DNA from 2 places in the Mesorhizobium sp. M0898 genome. Region 2 is predicted to be linked to the other one. Evidence: riboswitches for the same ligand, from Rfam matches in the RefSeq annotation. Region 2 holds a riboswitch; the other holds the start of a gene.
The links. Region 2 has a riboswitch for glycine ahead of NKH90_RS29570 (D-amino acid dehydrogenase). Riboswitches for the same ligand answer to the same signal wherever they lie in the genome.

Region 1: it holds a riboswitch for glycine, as region 2 does, so the genes downstream of both, gcvT (glycine cleavage system aminomethyltransferase GcvT) here and NKH90_RS29570 (D-amino acid dehydrogenase) in region 2, are expected to answer to the same signal.

What each region holds. Positions count from the first base shown of each region.
Region 1 covers NZ_JAMYOE010000001.1:292,263-302,688, forward strand. Annotated here, with positions in the region: gene NKH90_RS01465 (Fic/DOC family protein) at 1-121, shown strand, start outside; gene NKH90_RS01470 (hypothetical protein) at 292-1,290, opposite strand; glycine riboswitch at 1,495-1,581, shown strand; gene gcvT (glycine cleavage system aminomethyltransferase GcvT) at 1,730-2,848, shown strand; gene gcvH (glycine cleavage system protein GcvH) at 2,854-3,222, shown strand; gene gcvP (aminomethyl-transferring glycine dehydrogenase) at 3,239-6,049, shown strand; gene NKH90_RS01490 (GGDEF domain-containing protein) at 6,122-7,291, opposite strand; gene parE (DNA topoisomerase IV subunit B) at 7,564-9,615, shown strand; gene NKH90_RS01500 (FUSC family protein) at 9,658-10,426, shown strand, end outside.
Region 2 covers NZ_JAMYOE010000048.1:450-10,875, forward strand. Annotated here, with positions in the region: gene NKH90_RS29565 (non-heme iron oxygenase ferredoxin subunit) at 1-54, shown strand, start outside; glycine riboswitch at 1,135-1,224, shown strand; gene NKH90_RS29570 (D-amino acid dehydrogenase) at 1,362-2,603, shown strand; gene NKH90_RS29575 (malate synthase G) at 2,615-4,873, shown strand; gene NKH90_RS29580 (C45 family autoproteolytic acyltransferase/hydrolase) at 5,486-6,550, shown strand; gene NKH90_RS29585 (Lrp/AsnC family transcriptional regulator) at 6,845-7,297, shown strand; gene NKH90_RS29590 (aminotransferase class IV) at 7,508-8,455, shown strand; gene NKH90_RS29595 (glycine C-acetyltransferase) at 8,826-10,010, shown strand.

The DNA.
Region 1 (10,426 bases), on a different contig from region 2:
CGCCGGCCATGGTTTCGACGATGACGAGCTGGATCGCGATCGTGTAATGAAGGCCATGATCTCAAGCTTTTCCGGCGACGAAGCCCCACTCACGCGCCTGATTCAGGACATTGTCGCTTAAGGGCTGCCTACCGATCCTGGCTGATGTTGCCTGTCCTCGGAAAGGTTAATGCGCTGCCGTCGGCTGTAATCAGTCGCTAGAGATGCGCTTGAGCCTGTCCAGTTAATTGGCTGCCTGTCCGTTCGCATCGCTTCAGGGTTGGCAGTGACGCTCGGTTGCTCGTGAAAGGCTCACGCAACCTTGTCGATCAGCGGCTTCAGCGCCGGGTGGATTTCCGGCGAGGCGTGCTTGATCAGCGTCAGCAGCGCGCGCTCGTTCTCATGCAGCGGCCGGTCGCCGATGTGTTCGGCGAGCCACTTCGCTTCGCCGGCGTCGACCGTCTCGGCGCGGCGGGCCAGTGCCTCGGCTGCCTTGTTCCTCGATTCCCATTCGGCCTCGACGTCGCCCGGTGAGAGATAGGCTTCCATGATGCCGGACAGGCCGCCCGATACCATGCGGCTGAAGAACCCGCCGATCTCCGGATCGGCCTGCTCGAAGAACGAATCCCGGCGCAGCGCCACGTCGCGCACCGGCGGTTCGTAGCCGGCCGAACACATGACGAAATTGGCGATCGCCTTGACGAACAGATCGTTCCAGGACGGATCGTTGTCGCCCGCCGCTGTCCGCTCGTTGATCTCGAACAGCACCTCGGCCTCGGCGCGGCTGATGGCGATGTTGCCATCGCCGCCGTAGGCGTAAAGGATGCGGCGCAACAGCTCGACCTCAGCCTTGGCAATCGACCCAGGGATAAGCCTGCCGCCGGTCATCAGCGGCCCCTTGCCGTCCACGACCGCATGAGCGACCTGCTCCAGCGCATAGCTGGAAAGCGTGCTCGGCGATGATTTGGCAACTTCCAGCACATGCACCAGCAGCTCGAGTTCGGTCTGGCTGTCGACCATGCCGTCGCGCGAAATCGTCCGGATCAGCCAGTCAGCATTGTCTTGCGAAACATAGCCCGCCGGCTTTTCCTGGTGGACGATGAAATCGGTGACGGCCTCGACGAAAAACTCAAGCCATTCTGCGCATTTGTCCCTCGCCGTTGCATCCAGCGCAAACAGCGCCTCGGCCTCGCCGCGCGTTACTAGGCCGTCGCCGAACACTTCGCCGCGCAGCATGACCACGTCTTCCGCCGTGATCCGATTTTTCGAGGCCAGCCCGGCCACCGGCGCGCTCATGATCAATTCGCCCATTGTCTTCCCCGCCCGCCGCCGGTAATTGCCGGCCCTTATGCGGTATATCGGCAAGGTCTTGAGAAACCGGCAAGCGGCGTGGTTAGCGAAGGCTTGCCCGTAAAGAAGGCCCGCGGAAGACCTGGCAGTAAAAATGTCGCCGGCAGGTGACAAGGTGTCGTCCACGGGCTATGGATGACGAGTCGAGGGCTCCTGACCGAGTCCTACCTGTTTGTGGGAGAGAGCAGCGAGAGCTGCCGCCGAAGGGGAAATCGCCCGAAATCTCTCAGGCAAAAGAACCGTAGACGGGAAAGACACTCTGGAAAGTCGGGGCTTGCCCCCGCGCCGAAGGTGTAAGCGCTGCCGACAGAGTTACGGGGCGCGAGTCTCTCAGGCTTCAGACAGAGGGGCACGGACTGGTCGCCATTCGCGGCCGCTTGCGTGCGACTCTGGAGATGACATGACGGGCGACGATACCAAACACCTTCCCCTCGAAGATCTGCACATGGCAGCTGGTGCGCGCTTTGGCGCCTTCGCCGGCTGGTCGATGCCGCTGACCTATCCGGCCGGCGTGATGAAGGAGCACCTGCACAGCCGTGAGCATGCCGGCCTGTTCGACATCTCGCACATGAAGCTGTTCGAAATCAGCGGTACGGGGGCAGCAGCGCTTCTGAACCGCGCCTGCCCGTTCGATGCCGGCGCACTTGAGGTTTCCCAGTCCAAATACACGTTCTTCCTCAATGAGGCGGCCGGCATTCTGGACGATCTGATCGTCACCAGGCTCGGCGCCGAGCGCTTCATGATGGTCGCCAATGCCGGCAACGCCGCCGCCGACGAAAAGCATCTGCGCGCACTGGCCAAAAATTTCGATGCAGAGGGCGATTTCGATGTAAAAGTGGATGCGCTCGACCGCGTCTTCCTGGCCATACAGGGCCCCGAGGCGTGGGCTGCCCTTTCCCGCGCCGGCATCGAGACCGGTTCGCTGGTGTTCATGCACGGCATCGAGCCGCGCGAAAAATGGTTCATGAGCCGGTCCGGCTATACCGGCGAAGACGGCTTCGAGATCGGCCTGCCGGAAGCGGATGCAAGAAACCTCGTCGCCAGGCTGCTCGAGGACGAGCGGGTGATGTGGGTCGGCCTTGCCGCCCGCGACAGCCTGCGGCTCGAAGCCGGACTGTGCCTGCACGGGCTGGACATCACGCCGGAGATCGATCCGGCCAGCGCCGGGCTGATGTGGCCCATCCCCAAGGAGGTTCGCGCCTCTGGCGCCTTCATCGGCGCCGATGCGCTGCGCGCCATCCTGGAGCGTGGTCCGGCGCAAAAACGCGTCGGCCTGAAGCCGGAAGGCCGCCAGCCGGTGCGCGCCGGTGCTGCCCTTTTCGATGCTGACGGCAACCCTGCCGGCCATGTCACCTCAGGCGGCTTCGGCCCCTCGGCCGGTCATCCGGTCGCCATGGGCTACGTCCAGACGCCGCTTGCCAAATCCGGCGCAAAACTGTTCGCCGATGTCCGCGGGACGAAAATCCCGGTCGACATCCACCCCTTGCCCTTCACGCCCCATCGCTACCGCAAAGGATGATTTCAATGGCAAAGACCTATTTCACCGAAGATCACGAATGGCTGCGCGTCGAGGGCGGCATCGCCACGGTCGGCATCACCGATTACGCGCAGCAGCAGCTCGGCGATCTCGTCTTCGTCGAACTGCCGGAGCCGGGGAAGAAGCTGGCCAAGGGCGACACCGCCGTGGTGGTCGAATCGGTCAAGGCCGCATCGGACGTCTACGCGCCGGTCGACGGCGAGATCACCGAGGCCAACACCTCGCTGTCATCGGATCCTTCACTCGTCAATTCGGCGGCAACCGGCGACGGCTGGTTGTGGAAGATGAAGCTGGCCAATGAGCGCCAACTCGACGGACTCCTCGATGAAGCCGCTTACAAAGCCCATATTGGTTGATAGCAGGACCAGGAAGATGACCGCAGCACCCTACCCCTTCTCGGCTCGCCATATCGGCCCGGGCCTCCATGACGTCAGAGCCATGCTGGCGACGATCGGCGTTCCTTCGGTCGAGACCCTGATCAGCCAGGCAGTGCCGAAGTCGATCCGGCTCGACCGGCCGCTGGCCCTGCCCGCGCCCGCAACCGAAGCGGAAGCGCTGGCCGAGCTCGCGGCGACGATGGCAAAGAACACGGTGCAGAAGAGCTTCATCGGTGCCGGGTATCATGGCGTCCACGTGCCGCCGGTGATCCAGCGCAACCTGTTCGAGAACCCGGCCTGGTATACGGCTTACACGCCTTACCAAGCCGAGATCAGTCAGGGCCGGCTGGAGATGCTGTTCAACTTCCAGACACTGGTGACGGAACTGACCGGCCTGCCGGTGGCATCGGCCTCGCTGCTCGACGAGGCGACGGCGGTGGCCGAAGCGGTTGGGATCGCGCTGCGCCATCATCGCGACAAGCGCACCAAGGTGGCACTGGCCGGCACGCCGCACCCGCAGACGCTGGACGTCGTGCGCACCCGCGCCGAGCCGCTCGGCATCGAGGTCGACGGCGAGGTGATCGACGACAACACCGCCGCCCTGCTGGTCTCCTGGCCCGATACATTCGGCGTCTACGGCGACCACAAGGCAGCGATCGACAGGGCCCGTGCTGCCGGCGCGCTGGTCGTCTTCATCGCCGACCCGCTTGGCCTGACGCTGACCGATGCGCCGGCCAGGCTTGGCGCCGACATCGCCGTCGGCCCGATGCAGCGTTTTGGCGTGCCGATGGGCTTTGGCGGGCCGCACGCCGCCTATTGCGCCGTCTCCGACAGGCTGACGCGGCTGATGCCCGGCCGGCTCGTTGGCCAGTCGACGGATAGCAAGGGCCGTCCTGGTTATCGCCTCGCTTTGCAGACACGCGAACAGCATATCCGCCGCGACAAGGCGACGTCCAACATCTGCACCGCACAGGCGCTGCTCGCCAATATGGCGACGGCCTACGCGATCTGGCATGGCCCTGCCGGGCTGCAGGCGATTGCCGGCCGCGTCCACACGCTGGCCAACCGCCTGGCTGCCGGCCTCAAGGCAGCGGGCGTTTCGGTGGTCGGCGACAGCCATTTCGACACGGTGACCGTGAAAGTGAAGGGCAGAGCCGGCGCGATTGCCGCCGCCGCAGAAAAGACCGGCCGGCTGCTGCGCGTCATCGACGCCGACCATGTCGGCATCAGCTTCGACGAGACCTCCACCGAGGCCGATCTGGAGGCGATCGCAGCACTTTTCGGCGCCAAGGCCGGCGTTGCCGCCGGCAGTTCCATGCCAGGAAAACCGCGCGGCAAGGAGTTTCTCACCCAGCCCGTCTTCCGCGAAAACCACTCGGAAACCGACATGATGCGCTTCCTGCGCCGGCTGGCCGACAAGGACCTGGCGCTCGACCGCGCCATGATCCCGCTCGGCTCCTGCACCATGAAGCTCAACGCCGCCGCCGAAATGATGCCGGTGAGCTGGCCTGATGTCGCCAACCTGCATCCCTTCGCGCCGGCAAACCATTCGATAGGCTATCGCGCCATGATCGACGAGCTGGAAGGCTGGCTGGCCGAGATCACCGGCTTCGACGCGGTGACCCTGCAGCCCAATGCCGGCAGCCAGGGCGAATATGCCGGGCTGCTCGCCATTCGCGGCTATCATCTCTCGCGCGGCGAAGGCCATCGCACCGTCTGCCTGATCCCGTCCTCGGCGCATGGCACCAATCCGGCAAGTGCTGCCATGGCCGGCATGAGCGTCGTCGTCGTGCGCTGCACCGAGGACGGCAATATCGATACGGCCGACCTGCAGGCCAAGGCGACCGAGCATGCGCACAACCTCGCGGCGCTGATGTTCACCTACCCTTCGACGCATGGCGTCTTCGAGGAAGGCGCGCGCGACCTCTGTGCGCTGGTTCACAGCCATGGCGGCCAGGTCTATTTCGACGGCGCCAACCTCAACGCGCTGGTCGGCCTCGCCCGTCCCGGCGATATCGGCGCCGATGTCTGCCACATGAACCTGCACAAGACCTTCTGCATCCCGCATGGCGGCGGCGGCCCCGGCGTCGGCCCGATCGGCGTCAAGGCGCATCTGAAGCCATATCTGCCCGGCCACGTCACCGAAGGCTCGGCCCATGCCGTGGCGGCGGCACCGTTCGGCAGTGCCTCCATCCTGCCGATCACCTGGATGTATATTCGCATGATGGGCGCTTCCGGCCTGAAGCAGGCGACCGAGACGGCGATCATCTCCGCCAACTATGTGGCGACGCGGCTTGGCGAGCATTTCCCCCTGCTTTACAAAGGGCGCAACGGACGCGTCGCGCATGAATGCATCCTCGACACCCGCGTGCTCAAGGACAGCGCCGGCATCAGCGTCGACGATATCGCCAAGCGGCTGATCGACTATGGCTTCCACGCGCCGACCATGTCGTTCCCGGTCGCCGGCACGCTGATGGTCGAGCCGACCGAGTCCGAGCCCAAGCGCGAGCTGGATCGTTTCTGCGAGGCCATGATCGCCATAGCCGGCGAGGCAGCCAAGGTGGCGAAGGGCGAATGGCCGTTGGCCGACAATCCTCTGGTCAACGCTCCGCACACCGCCGCCGAGGCATTGGCCGGCCAGTGGACCCATCCCTATTCGCGTCTGGAGGCAGCCTATCCAGCCGGCGATGCCGACACCGCAGCAAAGTACTGGCCGCCGGTGTCACGCATCGACAATGTCGCCGGCGACCGCAACCTTGTCTGCTCCTGCCCGCCGCTGTCGGAATATCTGGGTGCGGCGGAATAGATCATGATCCCGAAAAGTGGAATCCGGTTTTCGGACAAGATCATGGGTCTAACAAGAAGATAGAAACCTCAATCAGGCAGAACGCAAGGCCGGCCCGTCGGCCTTGCTCGCCCGGTCCCGGACGACGACGCGATTTCGCCCGGCGCGCTTTGCCGCATAGAGTGCTGCGTCGGCTTCGGCCAGCACATCGTCGAGACCGGTGCCGTTTGTTCCGCCAAAGCCGATGCCGCCGCTGACTGTGCTTCGCAACGGACCGAGTTGGGTGGCCACGACTTCCGTGCCGAAGGCGACGCTGATCTTGCTCGCAATGTCATAGGCCTTCTCTTCCGTCATCCGCGACATGACGAGCACGAATTCCTCGCCGCCCAACCGGAAGGCGTCGACGCCGGTCCGGGCGTATTTCCTGATGACGGCGGCAAAGCGGCACAGAACCTGGTCGCCGACCGGGTGACCGAATACGTCGTTCGTCCTCTTGAAATGGTCAAGGTCGAACATGGCAACGGACATGAACGGACCGAAGACCCGCTCGCCGTAGAGTGCCGTCAACGCCCGCCGATTCATCAGCCCGGTCAATGGATCGGTCATCGTCTCGGCCTTCAGTTCGATCTGCGCCTGCAAATGGTGCAGGGAGAGCGTCAATGCGCCGAGCCCGGTCATGCAGGCGACGGCCACGACGGAATTCACCCGCTCGGCCCAATTGTCCGGTGCTACACCGAGCACCCATTGGCCCGTGACCAGCAGGACCGCGCCGCAAAGTCCGAACGACAGGGCACAGACGCCGCTCAGGAACGAGACGACCAGCAATATCCGGCGATCGTGACCACCCTCAATCCAGAACATCGCCCCGATGAGCGAGAGCAGCGCCGTTACCGTCGCGTAGGTGACAATAAAGCCGACACCATCAAACCCGAGATACGTCGCGCCCGCGCAAACGGCCATCGCAACCAAGGTCGGCAAGATGGCTCGTCTGTAGTCGCCTATGCCGAGGTATTGCATGGCCGACAGGCAGATGATCAGGAAGCCGAGGCTGAGCAGCGCAAGCACGATCTGGCAAAGCCAGGCGCTTGGATCCCTGGTGTAATGCCAGAACAACACCACATGTGCGACGAGCACGAGAATGCCACACGCCACCGTCAGCACAAAGCGTGCCTGTGGCGCGCTGAACCAGATGGCAAACATGGTGATGCTAAGGCACGTGCCCGACAGCGCCGCCGCGAGCAGGAGCGAACTGTAATCCAACATGCTTAAGCGACTGCCTCTTGAGGGTTCCGCTGCATTCTAGGTCAGCGACAGTCCGCAAATACCGCCTTTTAGCCAATCTTCCGGCGTAACCTTCGGACAGGGTTTACAAAACGTCGATGCTCCACCTTCGACCCCATTTCCGCCGCTTGGCTGTCGAATGGTTTTGCAGTAAGAGGCCCTATCCTCGAACGTAACAGGAACCTCCGTCGCCTGCCCGCCAAAAGCGTGGCAGTATCGGGTGGTGATTCGCAGCATCGGAATCCAGGACCGGCATGGACGACAATAACGATCTTTTCGCCAAATTGGACAAGCAGCCGCAACCGGCTCGCGCCGCCGCGCGCCCGGCCGACCCGCTGGTGCAGGCGGCGAAGCGGCCGGCGCCCCGCGACGCCAGCGAGAGCTATAGTGCCGCCGACATCGAAGTGCTGGAGGGGCTGGAACCGGTGCGCCGCCGCCCGGGCATGTACATTGGCGGCACCGACGACAAGGCGATGCACCATCTGTTCGCCGAGGTCATCGACAATTCGATGGACGAGGCGGTCGCCGGCCATGCGACCTTCATCGATGTCGAGCTTTCCGCCGACGGATACCTGTCCGTCACCGACAACGGCCGCGGCATTCCGGTCGATCCGCACCCGAAATTCAAGAAGCCGGCGCTCGAACTCATCATGACGACGCTGCATTCAGGCGGCAAGTTCGACAGCAAGGTTTACGAGACGTCCGGCGGCCTGCACGGTGTCGGCGTTTCCGTGGTCAACGCGCTGTCCGACCATCTCGAGGTCGAGGTGGCGCTGGGAAGGAAACTTTATCGGCAAAAGTTCTCGCGCGGCATTCCTGTGACCGGCCTGGAGCAGCTCGGCGAGGTGCACAACCGCCGCGGCACGAAGATCCGCTTCCATCCAGACGAGCAGATTTTCGGCAAGGGCGCTGCTTTCGAGCCGACGCGGCTCTACCGCATGGCGCGGTCAAAGGCTTATCTGTTCGGCGGTGTCGAAATCCGCTGGACCTGCGACCCGTCGCTGATCAGGGAAAAGGACACGACGCCGGCCAAGGCAGAATTCCATTTTCCGGGCGGCCTCAAGGATTATCTGAAAGCCTCGCTCGGCGACGAATTCCAGGTGACCCGTGAAATGTTTGCCGGTAAGAGCGAGAAGCAGGGTGGCCACGGTTCGCTCGAATGGGCGGTGACCTGGTTCGGCGGCGACGGTTTTATCAATTCCTATTGCAACACCATTCCGACCGCCGAAGGCGGCACGCATGAGGCCGGCTTCCGCAACGTCCTGACGCGCGGCTTGCGCGCTTATGCCGACCTGGTCGGCAACAAGCGCGCCTCGATCGTCACTTCCGAGGATGTGATGATCTCGGCGGCGGGCATGCTGTCGGTGTTCATCCGCGAACCGGAATTCGTCGGCCAGACCAAGGACAGGCTGGCGACGATCGAGGCGATCCGCATCGTCGAAAGCGCCATCCGCGACCCGTTCGACCACTGGCTGGCCGACAATCCGCAGGAGGCTTCGAAACTGCTCGAATGGGTGATCGCGCGCGCCGACGAGCGGGTGCGCCGCCGCCAGGAAAAGGAAGTGTCGCGCAAAAGTGCGGTGCGCAAACTGCGGCTGCCCGGCAAGCTCGCCGACTGCACGCAGAATGCCGCCGCCGGTGCCGAGCTGTTCATCGTCGAGGGCGATTCGGCCGGCGGTTCGGCAAAGCAGGCGCGCGACCGCGCCAGCCAGGCGGTGCTGCCCCTGCGCGGCAAGATCCTCAACGTCGCCAGCGCCGGCAACGACAAGCTTGCCGCCAACCAGCAGATATCCGACCTCATCCAGGCGCTTGGCTGCGGCACGCGCTCGAGATATCGCGACGAGGACCTGCGTTACGACCGGGTCATCATCATGACCGATGCCGACGTCGACGGCGCCCATATCGCCTCGCTGCTGATCACCTTTTTCTACCAGGAGATGCCGAGCCTGGTCCGCGGCGGCCATCTCTATCTGGCGGTGCCGCCGCTTTATTCGATCCGGCAAGGCGGCAAGGTCGCCTATGCCCGCAACGATGCGCACAAGGACGAACTCCTGCGCACCGAATTCGCCGGGCGCGGCAAGGTCGAAATCGGCCGCTTCAAGGGGCTGGGCGAAATGATGGCTGCCCAGCTCAAGGAAACCACCATGGACCCGAAAAAGCGCACGCTGCTCAGGGTCGACGTTATCGATGCCGAGGCGGCGACCAAGGATGCGGTCGACGCATTGATGGGGACCAAGCCCGAGGCCCGTTTCCGCTTCATCCAGGAACGCGCGGAATTCGCCGAGACGGAAGTGCTGGATATCTGAGCTCCCGCCGCTAGCTTGGCCTTCTGAGCTGGAGACGAGCACTTGACCTGGGCGCGGCTGAAGGACGATATCGGCACGCGGATCGCTGGCCTGACGCGGCCGACGCGCTCGGACTGGATCTTTGCCCTGCGCACCGTTTCGGCCGGCCTCATCGCGATTTTGGCCGCCTATGCGCTGAAGCTCGACCACCCGCAATGGGCGATGATGACGGTGTTCATCGTCGCACAGCCGGTCGCCGGCATGGTGCTGGCGAAGGGGTTTTATCGTCTCCTCGGCACGCTTGCCGGCGCGCTGGCGGCGATCGGGATTACCACTGTTTTCGATGCCAACCCGTGGTTGCTGGTTGCAGTTCTTGCCGTCTGGATCGGCATCTGCTCGCTGGTCTCGTCGCTGCTACGCAATCCGGAAGCCTATGGCGCGGCGCTTGCCGGCTACACCGCGATGATCATCGGCCTGCCGGCTTTCGGCCAGCCGCACCTCGTCATCGATCTCGCGGTGGCGCGCTGCGCGGAAATCGTGCTTGGTATCGTCTGCGCTGCGCTGACCAGCCGGCTGATCCTGCCGAAACTGGCCGCCGACGCCATCATCTCAAGACTGAAACGCAGCATTCTCGACCTGGCGGCCTATGCGGACGGCGCTTTTTCCGGCGGTGATGCGGAAAAGCTTGCCGGGCTGCACCGCAAGCTGATCGGCGACGTCCAGACGCTCGGCGAGATGCGCACCTACGCAAGGCTGGAGGGGCCGAGCCTCGCCACCCGCGCCTATCCGGTCCGGCGTACCATCGGCCAGCTTCTGTCGGCCCTGTCAGCGG
Region 2 (10,426 bases):
TTCAAGACGAAGGTGGAAGACGGCCAGGTCCTGGTGCGACTTCCCGTAGAGTGAACAAAGCAGTTTCTGCTTAGCTTTCAGCAGCGCGGAACACCATCGATGGCAACCCAACAGGTCGCCAGCAATCTCGCGATGGGCGAGGCACCAAGATCCCTGCTCGAAGCGTGGCGTGGACACAGTGTTCGGCATCTCCGAGTCCATACGGTCGAACTCTATGGTGGGTTGACACCGTCCAAGATACGCCGCGGCGAGCAGAGCGGGCGTCAGGGCCGACCACTATGCGCGGGTTTTCCGGCAGCGTTGCCTACGGTTGCTATCCAGGCAGTCAGCTTGAAGAATCACCACGCGTGCCATTGCGAATAAGCTCTCGAGTCGGACGCCCCCATTTTTCTCAGACGAAGAATGTCGGATTCGGCGCACCGAGGTTGTTGGACACCGGCGTGCTCGCTGGACGAAGGCAAACAATGGATTAGGGCAGAGACCTTCCATCTCTACAAGTGTGCGGAGCTCGACAGTAGCCCCTCGTATCACTCTAGAGCCGCAGCACGTGATTGCCGCTGCGAAAGCGTAGCGTAGCAGAGTCATGCGCGCCAGCGCTCGGAACAACTATCCGTAGCCTGGCCCACTGGCTCACCTATGGCGCGAGCGCCGTCAGATACGGCGACTCGCAACGCTTCGCCGGCGTCATAAGAACTGCACGAACTCCGAGTTTTGGAGCAGGCTAGCCAAGACGCTTACGCCGGCAACGGCAAACACGGTCTCGAATATCCCGTTCATAGTGGCGACCGCCCGGCCGCTGGCCACGCAGTTCTTCGGCCAGCGTGCATAAGCAGCAATACGCAGGCTGGCGTGGACAGACAAAGATCACCATTACTCCGCACACTACACCCATTGCCAGCGAATGTTGTTGAGCTCGATAGAAGCGGAGCAGAAACGCCCCATTCCCGTGGCTCGAGTTATCAAATGTGCTTTCATGAGGTGCTCGAGTGACCCCTTTTGTTGTTGCTGAAGAAAAAGGGGCATCCTTGGTTCGCGCGTTTCAGCGCGCCGTCAAAAAAGATGGACCTGTTTCACGAATGAGGGACAGCTGGGCGGCAACTATCGTTGGACAGAGCTATAAACGGAACCGTTCAATATTGCAGTACGGGAGAGATCGGCACGCTGCCGACACCCCAGGAGCAAACCCCAAGGAAACACTCAGGTACAAGCGACCGTCCTGCCGAACAATCTGGAGAGAGACGCCGTCAGCGTCCACCGAAGGGAAAGCCGGGCCGCCCCGGTTAACTCTCTACAGGGAATAGATTTGGGGAAGGAAACACGGACCGACTGACCCGAACCCGTTGTCCTGTCTGGAGACTGAAATGCCTAAGATTGTTGTGATTGGTGCCGGCATTACCGGCGTGTCGACAGCCTATGCCCTATTGGAACAGGGGTATGAGGTCACAGCGCTAGAGCGTCAGCGCTATGCCGCAATGGAGACCTCATTTGCAAACGGCGGCCAGCTGTCGGCGAGCAATGCGGAAGTCTGGAACCACTGGTCGACGATCTTAAAGGGCATCAAGTGGATGGCAAGGCGCGACGCGCCACTCCTCATGAACCCCGCGCCGACATGGCACAAATATAGCTGGCTTGCGGAATTTGTATCCCATATCGCCAAGTATCGCGAGAACACTGTCGCTACCACCCGGCTGGCGATAGCGGCGCGCAGGCACATGTTTGAGATCGCTGAGCGTGAGGGTATCGATTTCGATCACGTTCGCCGGGGAATCCTTCATGTCTATTGGGATAAGACGGGCTTCGACCACGCTACGAAAGTCAATCAACTCCTCGTCGAAGGAGGCCTGGACAGGCGGCCGGTCACAGTGAGCGAGATCGCTTCCATAGAGCCGTCATTGCGGGGCGCTTTCTATGGGGGGTTCTACACACCTTCGGACTCAACAGGCGACATCCACAAGTACACCACCGGGTTAGCCCGCGCGTGCGAACGGCGTGGTGGAAGTTTTCACTATGACGCGTCGGTGACAAAGATTGAGCGACGCGGCCGGTTCAGGCTGACCTACTCTAACCATGCTTCCCCGGCTCAGGTTATCGAGGCCGACGCGATCGTCGTTTGCGCGGGCTCGAATAGCCGTGACTTCGCGGCGATGTTGGGGGATCGCCTCAACATTTATCCCGTCAAGGGCTACTCAATCACGGTCCAACTGGAAGACAACGCGGCCCAGGAAGCCGCTCCTTGGGTGAGCATTCTCGATGACCGTGCCAAAATCGTCACCAGCCGGCTTGGTGAAGCGCGCTTCCGAGTGGCCGGGACCGCGGAGTTCAATGGCCAGAACCGTGACATAAGGGAAGACCGCGTAAGGCCTCTGGTAGACTGGACGCGGCAGCTGTTCCCGGGCGTCAACACGAACCGCATCGTGCCGTGGGCTGGCCTCCGTCCAATGATGCCGAACATGATGCCGCGTGTCGGCAAAGGTAAGGCACCGGGCGTCTACTATAACACCGGGCACGGGCACCTTGGCTGGACACTATCTGCCGCGACATCAGCCATGTTGGCTGAGACCGTCGCAAAGGATCTTCCTGTCCTCGATCATCTGGCGGCATAAGGGAGGATAAGGTGGACATTCAGCAGTTAAACGCCGGCCGCATCGAAGCCGCGGGGCTGAAGATCGACAGGAACCTCTACGACTTCGTGGTGGACGAGGCGCTGCCGGGAACCGGCATCCGAAAGTCGGAATTTTGGGCGGTCTTTTCGGCCATCGTGCACGATCTTGCACCCACAAACCGGGCATTGCTGCGCAAGCGCGACGAGATCCAAGAGGCCATAGACAAGTGGCATCGCCGCCACGGCTCCCATGCCGATCTGCAATCCTACAAGGCTATCCTCGAGGAGATCGGTTATCTCGTGAAGGAAGGACCGGACTTCCGAGTCGCCACAGCCAATGTGGACCCGGAGATCGCCACGATTGCCGGACCGCAGCTCGTTGTGCCGGTGATGAACGCGCGCTACGCCCTGAACGCGGCCAATGCGCGATGGGGCTCGCTCTACGATGCGCTCTACGGCACCGACGCCGTTTCAGAGGCGCAAGGCGCCGAGCGCGGGCCGCGCTACAATCCCGCGCGCGGCGAGCGGGTCATCGGCTGGGCGCGCAAGCTGCTGGACGATGCCGTGCCGCTCGCCGGAGCAAGCTGGAGCGACGCCCGCAGCTTTTCCGTCGAGCAAGCGGTGCTGCGCATCAAGACCGCGCATGGCGGCATGATCGGCCTGAAGCGGCCGGATCAGTTTGCCGGCTATCTCGGCGCGCCGCATAAGCCCACGCACTTCCTGCTGCGCAACAACGGCATCCATATCGAGGTGCGGATCGACCCGACGTCTGCCATCGGCCAGTCGGACGTTGCCGATATTTCGGACGTCTGGCTGGAATCGGCGATCACAACGATCATGGATTGCGAGGACTCGGTCGCGGCTGTCGACGCCGAGGACAAGATGATGGTTTATCGAAACTGGCTGGGCCTGATGAACGGCGACCTGTTGGAGGAGATTTCCAAGGGAGGGAAGACCTTTGTACGCAGCCTCAACCCCGACAGAGAGTTCATCGCGCCCGACGGATCAATCTTTCGCCTGCGCGCCCGCGCGCTGATGCTTGTGAGAAATGTCGGGCACGTGATGACCAGTCCGGCGATCCTCGACCGCGACGGCAATGAGGTGCCGGAAGGCATCATGGATGCCATGATCACGGCGATGATCGCGCTGCACGATGTTGGACTGAATGGCCGGCGGGCAAATTCGCCAGCGGGCTCAGTCTATATCGTGAAGCCGAAGATGCACGGACCCGAGGAGGTCGCCTTCGCGGTCGAGCTCTTCCGCCGTGTCGAGCTGGCGCTTGGGCTTGCGGCCAACACGCTAAAAATGGGTATCATGGACGAGGAGCGGCGCACCACGGTGAACCTCAAGGAGTGCATCCGCGCCGCCCGCGAACGCGTGGTGTTCATCAACACCGGCTTCCTGGACCGTACCGGCGACGAGATCCACACTTCCATGGAAGCGGGGCCGATGATCCGCAAGGGCGACATGAAGCAGTCGACCTGGATCGCGGCCTACGAGAACTGGAATGTGGACGTCGGCCTGGCCTGCGGGCTCTCGGGGCGCGCTCAAATCGGCAAGGGCATGTGGGCGATGCCCGACCTGATGGCGGCCATGCTGGAGCAGAAGATCGGGCATCCGAAGGCTGGCGCCAACACGGCGTGGGTGCCGTCGCCGACGGCGGCGACTCTCCACGCCACGCACTATCACCGCGTCGATGTACATGCGGTGCAGGAGAGCCTGAAGAGCCGTCCGCACGCCAGTCTGGACAATATCCTTTCCATCCCGGTAGCGGTGCGGCCCAATTGGGCACCGGAAGATATGCAGAAGGAGCTCGACAACAACTGCCAGGGCATCCTCGGCTATGTTGTGCGCTGGATCGACCAGGGCGTCGGCTGCTCCAAGGTGCCCGACATCGACGACGTCGCGCTGATGGAGGACCGCGCCACACTGCGTATTTCTTCGCAACACATCGCGAACTGGCTGCATCACGGGGTTTGCGCGCGCGACCAGGTAATGGAGACCTTGAAGCGCATGGCTGCGGTCGTCGATCAGCAGAACGCCGGCGACCCGCTCTACCGGCCGATGGCATCGGACTTCGACACTTCTATCGCGTTCGCTGCGGCGAGGGATCTGATCTTCAAGGGGCGCAAGCAGGCGAGCGGGTATACGGAGCCAGTGCTGCATGCCAGGAGGCGGGAGTTAAAGGCGAGCCTCAACCGATCCAGCCAAGAGCAAACGATGAATATGAATGCGATTAACTCGCCCTCGCCAGTCAACGCCACTGATTGAAGCCGCACTCTCTAGGGCAAAGGACGAAGGCTAAGCCCTTGAGCGTCGCCGTCAGGTGCGCAGGCGGTCATCTGGATGCTGAGAAGCAGGATGGTGCCTCAACACTGCGCTTCGAGAATGCGGCGGCAAGGCCCGTTGGCTGGCGGCGTTGGATCACGTCACCTCGACGGACTGCGGCCGAGCCGCTGTCTTATTGGTCGGGCTCAACGCAGCGTCGAGCGGCTGCATCGTGCCATCCCGCAACGCGTTCTTGGACCGCATCCCGGTGGAACGCTGCTGCATCGCGCAGAGGCCGACGATATTTCACACTACGCCCGTTTTTGCGGCACGCATTTCAGCAGCCGACGCAATTTTGGCGCAAGCGCCCCTTCACCACGGATTAATGTTGGGATGTGGTCTCCCGGCGAGATCATTCGACTAGAGAATTGAGAGGCCTGCCGCTTTCTCAAAATCGGCGAGCCACAACATGAAAACCGATGTCCCGATTCGGCCTCCTGGAAGCGCGGGTTTCGCCGCGGCCTTGCTCGTGCTTGCCGCCGCCTTTGGTGCGAGTCTGCCCTCGGGCTGGTCATCCTATCTTGACAGCACTCCACAATGAAACAGAGGCCCCGCATGTCCAGAAATACTATCACCCGTGTACGCGCCAAGGGCGATGCCTTCTCCATAGGCTTCGCGCTCGGGCGGGCCAGCGCGTCCGGCTTCAGCGAAGGGGTCCTGCGCACAGAATATTATCGGGCGCTGAACGCACGCTGGCGCGGATCCGACTATCTGAAGACATTGGAATCCGCGGCGCGCGCCGCGTATCCGCGCTATGTGCGCGAGATCGAGGGGATCGCCCAGGGTGCAGGGCAGGATTTTGAAGACGTCTTCCTTTGGAACTGCCGTGGCGACCTACGTCTACCCGAAGGCATCTCCCCGGCAACGAAAGCTCTCGCTGCCACAGGCTGCACCTCGCTCATGATCCCCGGGGAAGGTGATGGCCCGGCGATTATTGCCCACAATGACGACGGCGCGGCAGAAATTCTCGGCGCCTGTCTCTGGGTCGAAGTCGAGCCGGATGAGGGCCCGGCATGGAGTTGCTTCATGTACCCCGGCATGGTGCAGGGGCACACGTTCGGACTGAACGAGGCTGGGATCGTCCAGACCGTCAACAATATCAGCGCCCACGATCTTCAGCCTGGCGTGCCTCGGCAGATCATCTGCCGCGCGATCCTCGATGCGAGAAGTCTTGACGAAGCGGTAGGCATCCTGAAGCGCAAGGACCGCGCGAGTGGCTTCCATCACAATCTCGGCGAGGCGAAGACACGCCGGCTCCTCTCGGTCGAGGCGCCCGCCTCCGGTTTTGCTGGTCGAGAGGTCGCTTCGCCCCGAGCCCATGCCAACCACCTGCTCTTCAGTGAATTCGACGGGCTGGAGCAGACGATTACCCAGTCATCTCGTAACCGGCAGGAAACGGCAGACCGGATGATTGCGGAAGGTGCGCTCGTGGGTGGCGCGGAGGCGGTGCTCTTCGAAGAGAGCGCCCCGATCTACCGCGACACAGACCGGAAATGCGACGACAACATCCATACCCTCGCTACGGGCGTCTTCGCGCTTTTCCCTGATCGCATCGAATGGCGCGTGCACGCCGCGCCAGACGAGCGCGACGCACTCAGCGGAACGATGCGCGTCGCCTGATCCACTCTGGCTGCTCCAGTCTAAGTGTTCTAACTCGAGGGTGACCCTCTGGCCACTGCTGGCGCGACGTCTGAAGGAGCAGGGTCTGGCCGTTCGCATTCTCAAGTGTGCTCATTTTAACGGGGGGCTTTGCGGTGCCGTGGGCTCCCTTGACGGGTCCTGTGGACGGCAGTTGATTTTCGCCACCTGCAAGTGGATATTGATTTTCGCATTTCAATCTTTAGGGCAAAATGCAATGAATGTGGCGCAGCTCACGACGATAATTGAAATTGCAATCACTGCAGACATGATTCCATGGATGACCTAGATCGAAGGATCCTGACGGCTCTACAGAAGAACAATCGGCTTTCCTTTGCCGAACTGGCGGAATTGGTTGGTTCTTCGGCTGCGTCGTGCATGCGACGAGTGAACAAGCTGCGTGAGGATGGCGTGATTGTTGCGGACATCTCGCTGGTGGATCCCAAGGCTCTTGGCAAATCGCTTACCGTTGTGGTCACGGTAGAGCTTGATCGTGAGCGTCTTGACCTTGTCGATGAATTCAAGCGCGCGATGCGCGCGGCCAAAGAGGTTACCCAGTGCTACATGGTTACGGGCGACGCCGATTTTGTGCTGATTGTCGCCGTTGAGGACGTCGAAGCCTTTGACGTTTTCGTCAAGACGAAGCTATACACTAACCCCAATGTCCGAAAATTCCGGAGCATGATTTCGCTTGATCGTGTCAAGTTCGAACCTCGGGTTATGACGTAGTGTCGGGTGGGTCGCGGTTAAACCGTCAATCTAAGCGGTTTTTTGAAACCACCATTGCGCGTCCAGCATCAAATTGAGCTTTTTCGCCTAATCAATTGTGCAATCTAGAGGGATACAATCGATCCTGCGACAGGACGGCGTGAGTAGCCAACCCTTCGACGTGGGGAAAGCAAAGTATACCAGTTTAAAGAAAGAAGAATGGCGCCCGCTATGACACAGCTTTCATCTGCGCTTCCAGCTATCGACGCGCATTACGTCGATCGACGGAGCTATCCGCACGGGATTGCGTTCATGGACGGGCAATACCTGCCGATGTCCGAGGCCAAGATCTCCGTACTTGATTGGGGTTTCCTGCATTCCGACGCAACCTACGACACGGTGCATGTCTGGAATGGCAGGTTCTTCCGGTTGGATTTGCATCTTGACCGTTTTTTTGGGGGCATTGAACGGCTGCGAATGAAGCTTCCCTACGATCGCGAAAAAATCGCTTCGATCCTTGAAGATTGCGTCGTTCTATCGGGCCACAAGTCGGCGTACGTAGAGATGATTTGCACGCGCGGTTCCTCGCCGACCTTCAGCCGCGATCCCCGCCAGGCTGAGAACCGCTTCATCGCGTTTGCTGTCCCATTTGGATCGGTCGCCAACAAGGAACAGCAGGAAAGAGGCTTGCACGTCGCGATCAGCGAGACTGTTCGCATTCCGCCCAAATCGATCGATCCCGCGATCAAGAACTATCATTGGCTCGATCTCGTGATGGGCCTGTTTGACGCCTATGACACCGGAGCGGAAACGGCACTGATTCTGGATACCAACGGGCACATCGCGGAGGGCCCTGGCTTCAATGTGTTCGTTGTTAAAGACGGTCTCTTGAGGACACCCGCTTTTGGGGTGTTACCTGGCATCACACGCCGAACTGTGTTCGATCTTTGCGCCGAGATTGGGCTGTCGGCCAAGGCTGTTGATATCAGCCGTGCTGAGATCAAAGCGGCTGACGAGGTGTTCATCACCTCGACTGCCGGCGGCATTATGCCTGTGACGCGCATCGACGATGGCGCGATCTCTAACGGGCGGGTCGGACCCATCACCCGCCGACTGATTGATCTCTACTGGCAAAAGCACGATGATCCCGCATGGTCGACTGCTATTATTTATCCGTGATCAGAAGCCACGCGCAGCAGCTTGGCGGACTCGTTCGCGGAGCTCTCACTGCTCCCGGATGAAGTGGGCCGTTCGGCGGTTGTCCTCCTCGATTTGGCTTGCGACCCACATACCTCCTTGCACCGCTTCGCCATCAGCTAGGCGCTCGCTTCGCGATGGTGCGGCGAATGTTGCGGTACCAGGATGCATACCTGAAAAGGTGACTGGAGCGTCGCTTTTTCCTGAGTGCTGCCGGTTTGCTCGTGGTCACAAATCTCTGTTGGTTATGACGACCGCGGCGCTGGCTACTTTCGCGACGAAGCGGTTACAACTCGAGTTGAGCATGTCGGTTGCGTAGGCCGTCTTCCATACCATTCCTGCGGAGGTGCCGATGAAGAATGCATTCATTGCCCATTTGTCGGCGGAACTGGCTGTTTTGAAGTCCGCGGGACTCTACAAGTCCGAACGGGTGATCACCTCGATGCAGTCCGCCGAAATCCAGGTTGCCGGTCAGAGAGTGTTGAATTTCTGCGGTAACAACTATCTCGGCCTTGCCGACAGCGAGGAACTTCGCGAGGCAGCCAAGGTCGCGCTCGATCGCTACGGTTACGGTATGGCTTCGGTGCGCTTCATCTGCGGCACGCAGGAGGAGCACAAGCAGCTCGAGACGCGGATCTCGTCCTTCCTCGGCATGGAGGAGACGATCCTCTACGGCTCGTGTTTTGACGCCAATGGCGGGCTGTTCGAGACGCTGCTTTCCGAAGAGGACGCCGTCATTTCCGATGCGCTCAACCATGCCTCAATCATCGACGGCGTGCGGCTGTCAAAGGCAAAGCGATTCCGCTACGCCAACAACGACATGACGGCGTTGGAAGAAGAATTGAAGAAGGCGGAAGGCAGCCGCTTCAAGCTGATCGCCAGCGACGGCGTGTTCTCCATGGACGGCATCATCGCCAACCTTCGGGGCATCTGCGATCTGGCGGAAAAATACAATGCCATGGTGATGGTCGACGATAGCCACGCAGTGGGCTTCGTCGGCAAAAACGGCCGCGGTTCGGCCGAGCATTGTGGCGTCGAGGGCAGGGTGGACATCATCACGGGAACGCTTGGCAAGGCGCTCGGCGGCGCCTCTGGCGGCTATACCAGCGGCAAGAGACAGGTGGTGGACTGGCTGCGACAGCGCTCGCGCCCCTATCTGTTCTCCAACACGCTCATGCCGGCGATCGCCGCTGCCTCGCTTAAGGTATTGGAGCTGATTGCCGATGGCGACGAGTTGCGTCGGCGCCTATTTGGCAATGCAGAGCGTTTCCGGTCGAAAATGGGCCAGCTCGGCTTTACGCTGGCCGGCGCCGACCACCCGATCATCCCGGTGATGCTGGGCGACGCGGCATCAGCGCAGGAGATGGCAACCCGCATGCTGAAGCTCGGCATCTATGTAATCGGTTTTTCCTTCCCCGTGGTGCCGAAAGGCCAGGCGCGCATCCGCACGCAAATGTCGGCCGCGCATTCGACCGAGGATATCGACCGGGCGGTGGAGGCCTTTAGGCAGGTAGGCAGGGAATTGGGGGCCATCTGATGTTGAATATGGCTGAGCGCGTTTATGGCGCGCAAGGCTCATATTTTGGACCCCGCGGGGGGGAAGGAATATTTTCGATCATGTCTGTCGCCGCATTGTTACATCCATGGGGGCAAGGCCATTTTGGCTCAAGATCGTCCCGGCCAAGGGGTAGCCCAACTGTCGAGCTGCGACGGAGACCACTTCGGATGGCCTGTGTGCCACACAGATCGAATAGGATAGTGTGGTACTCCCGTAAAGGTGCATGTGCCTGTTCTTCGGCCTGGACGATGCCAGTAGCAGCATTGCCGGATGGCGAGAGGACTTCAATCCTGTTTCATAACACCCTTTGCGCTCCAGATGATGCGGCCCAATCTTCTCATGCATCATGATCCGCACCCTGCCGTATTGCGGCACCCTCGCCGTCGACGTTTCCA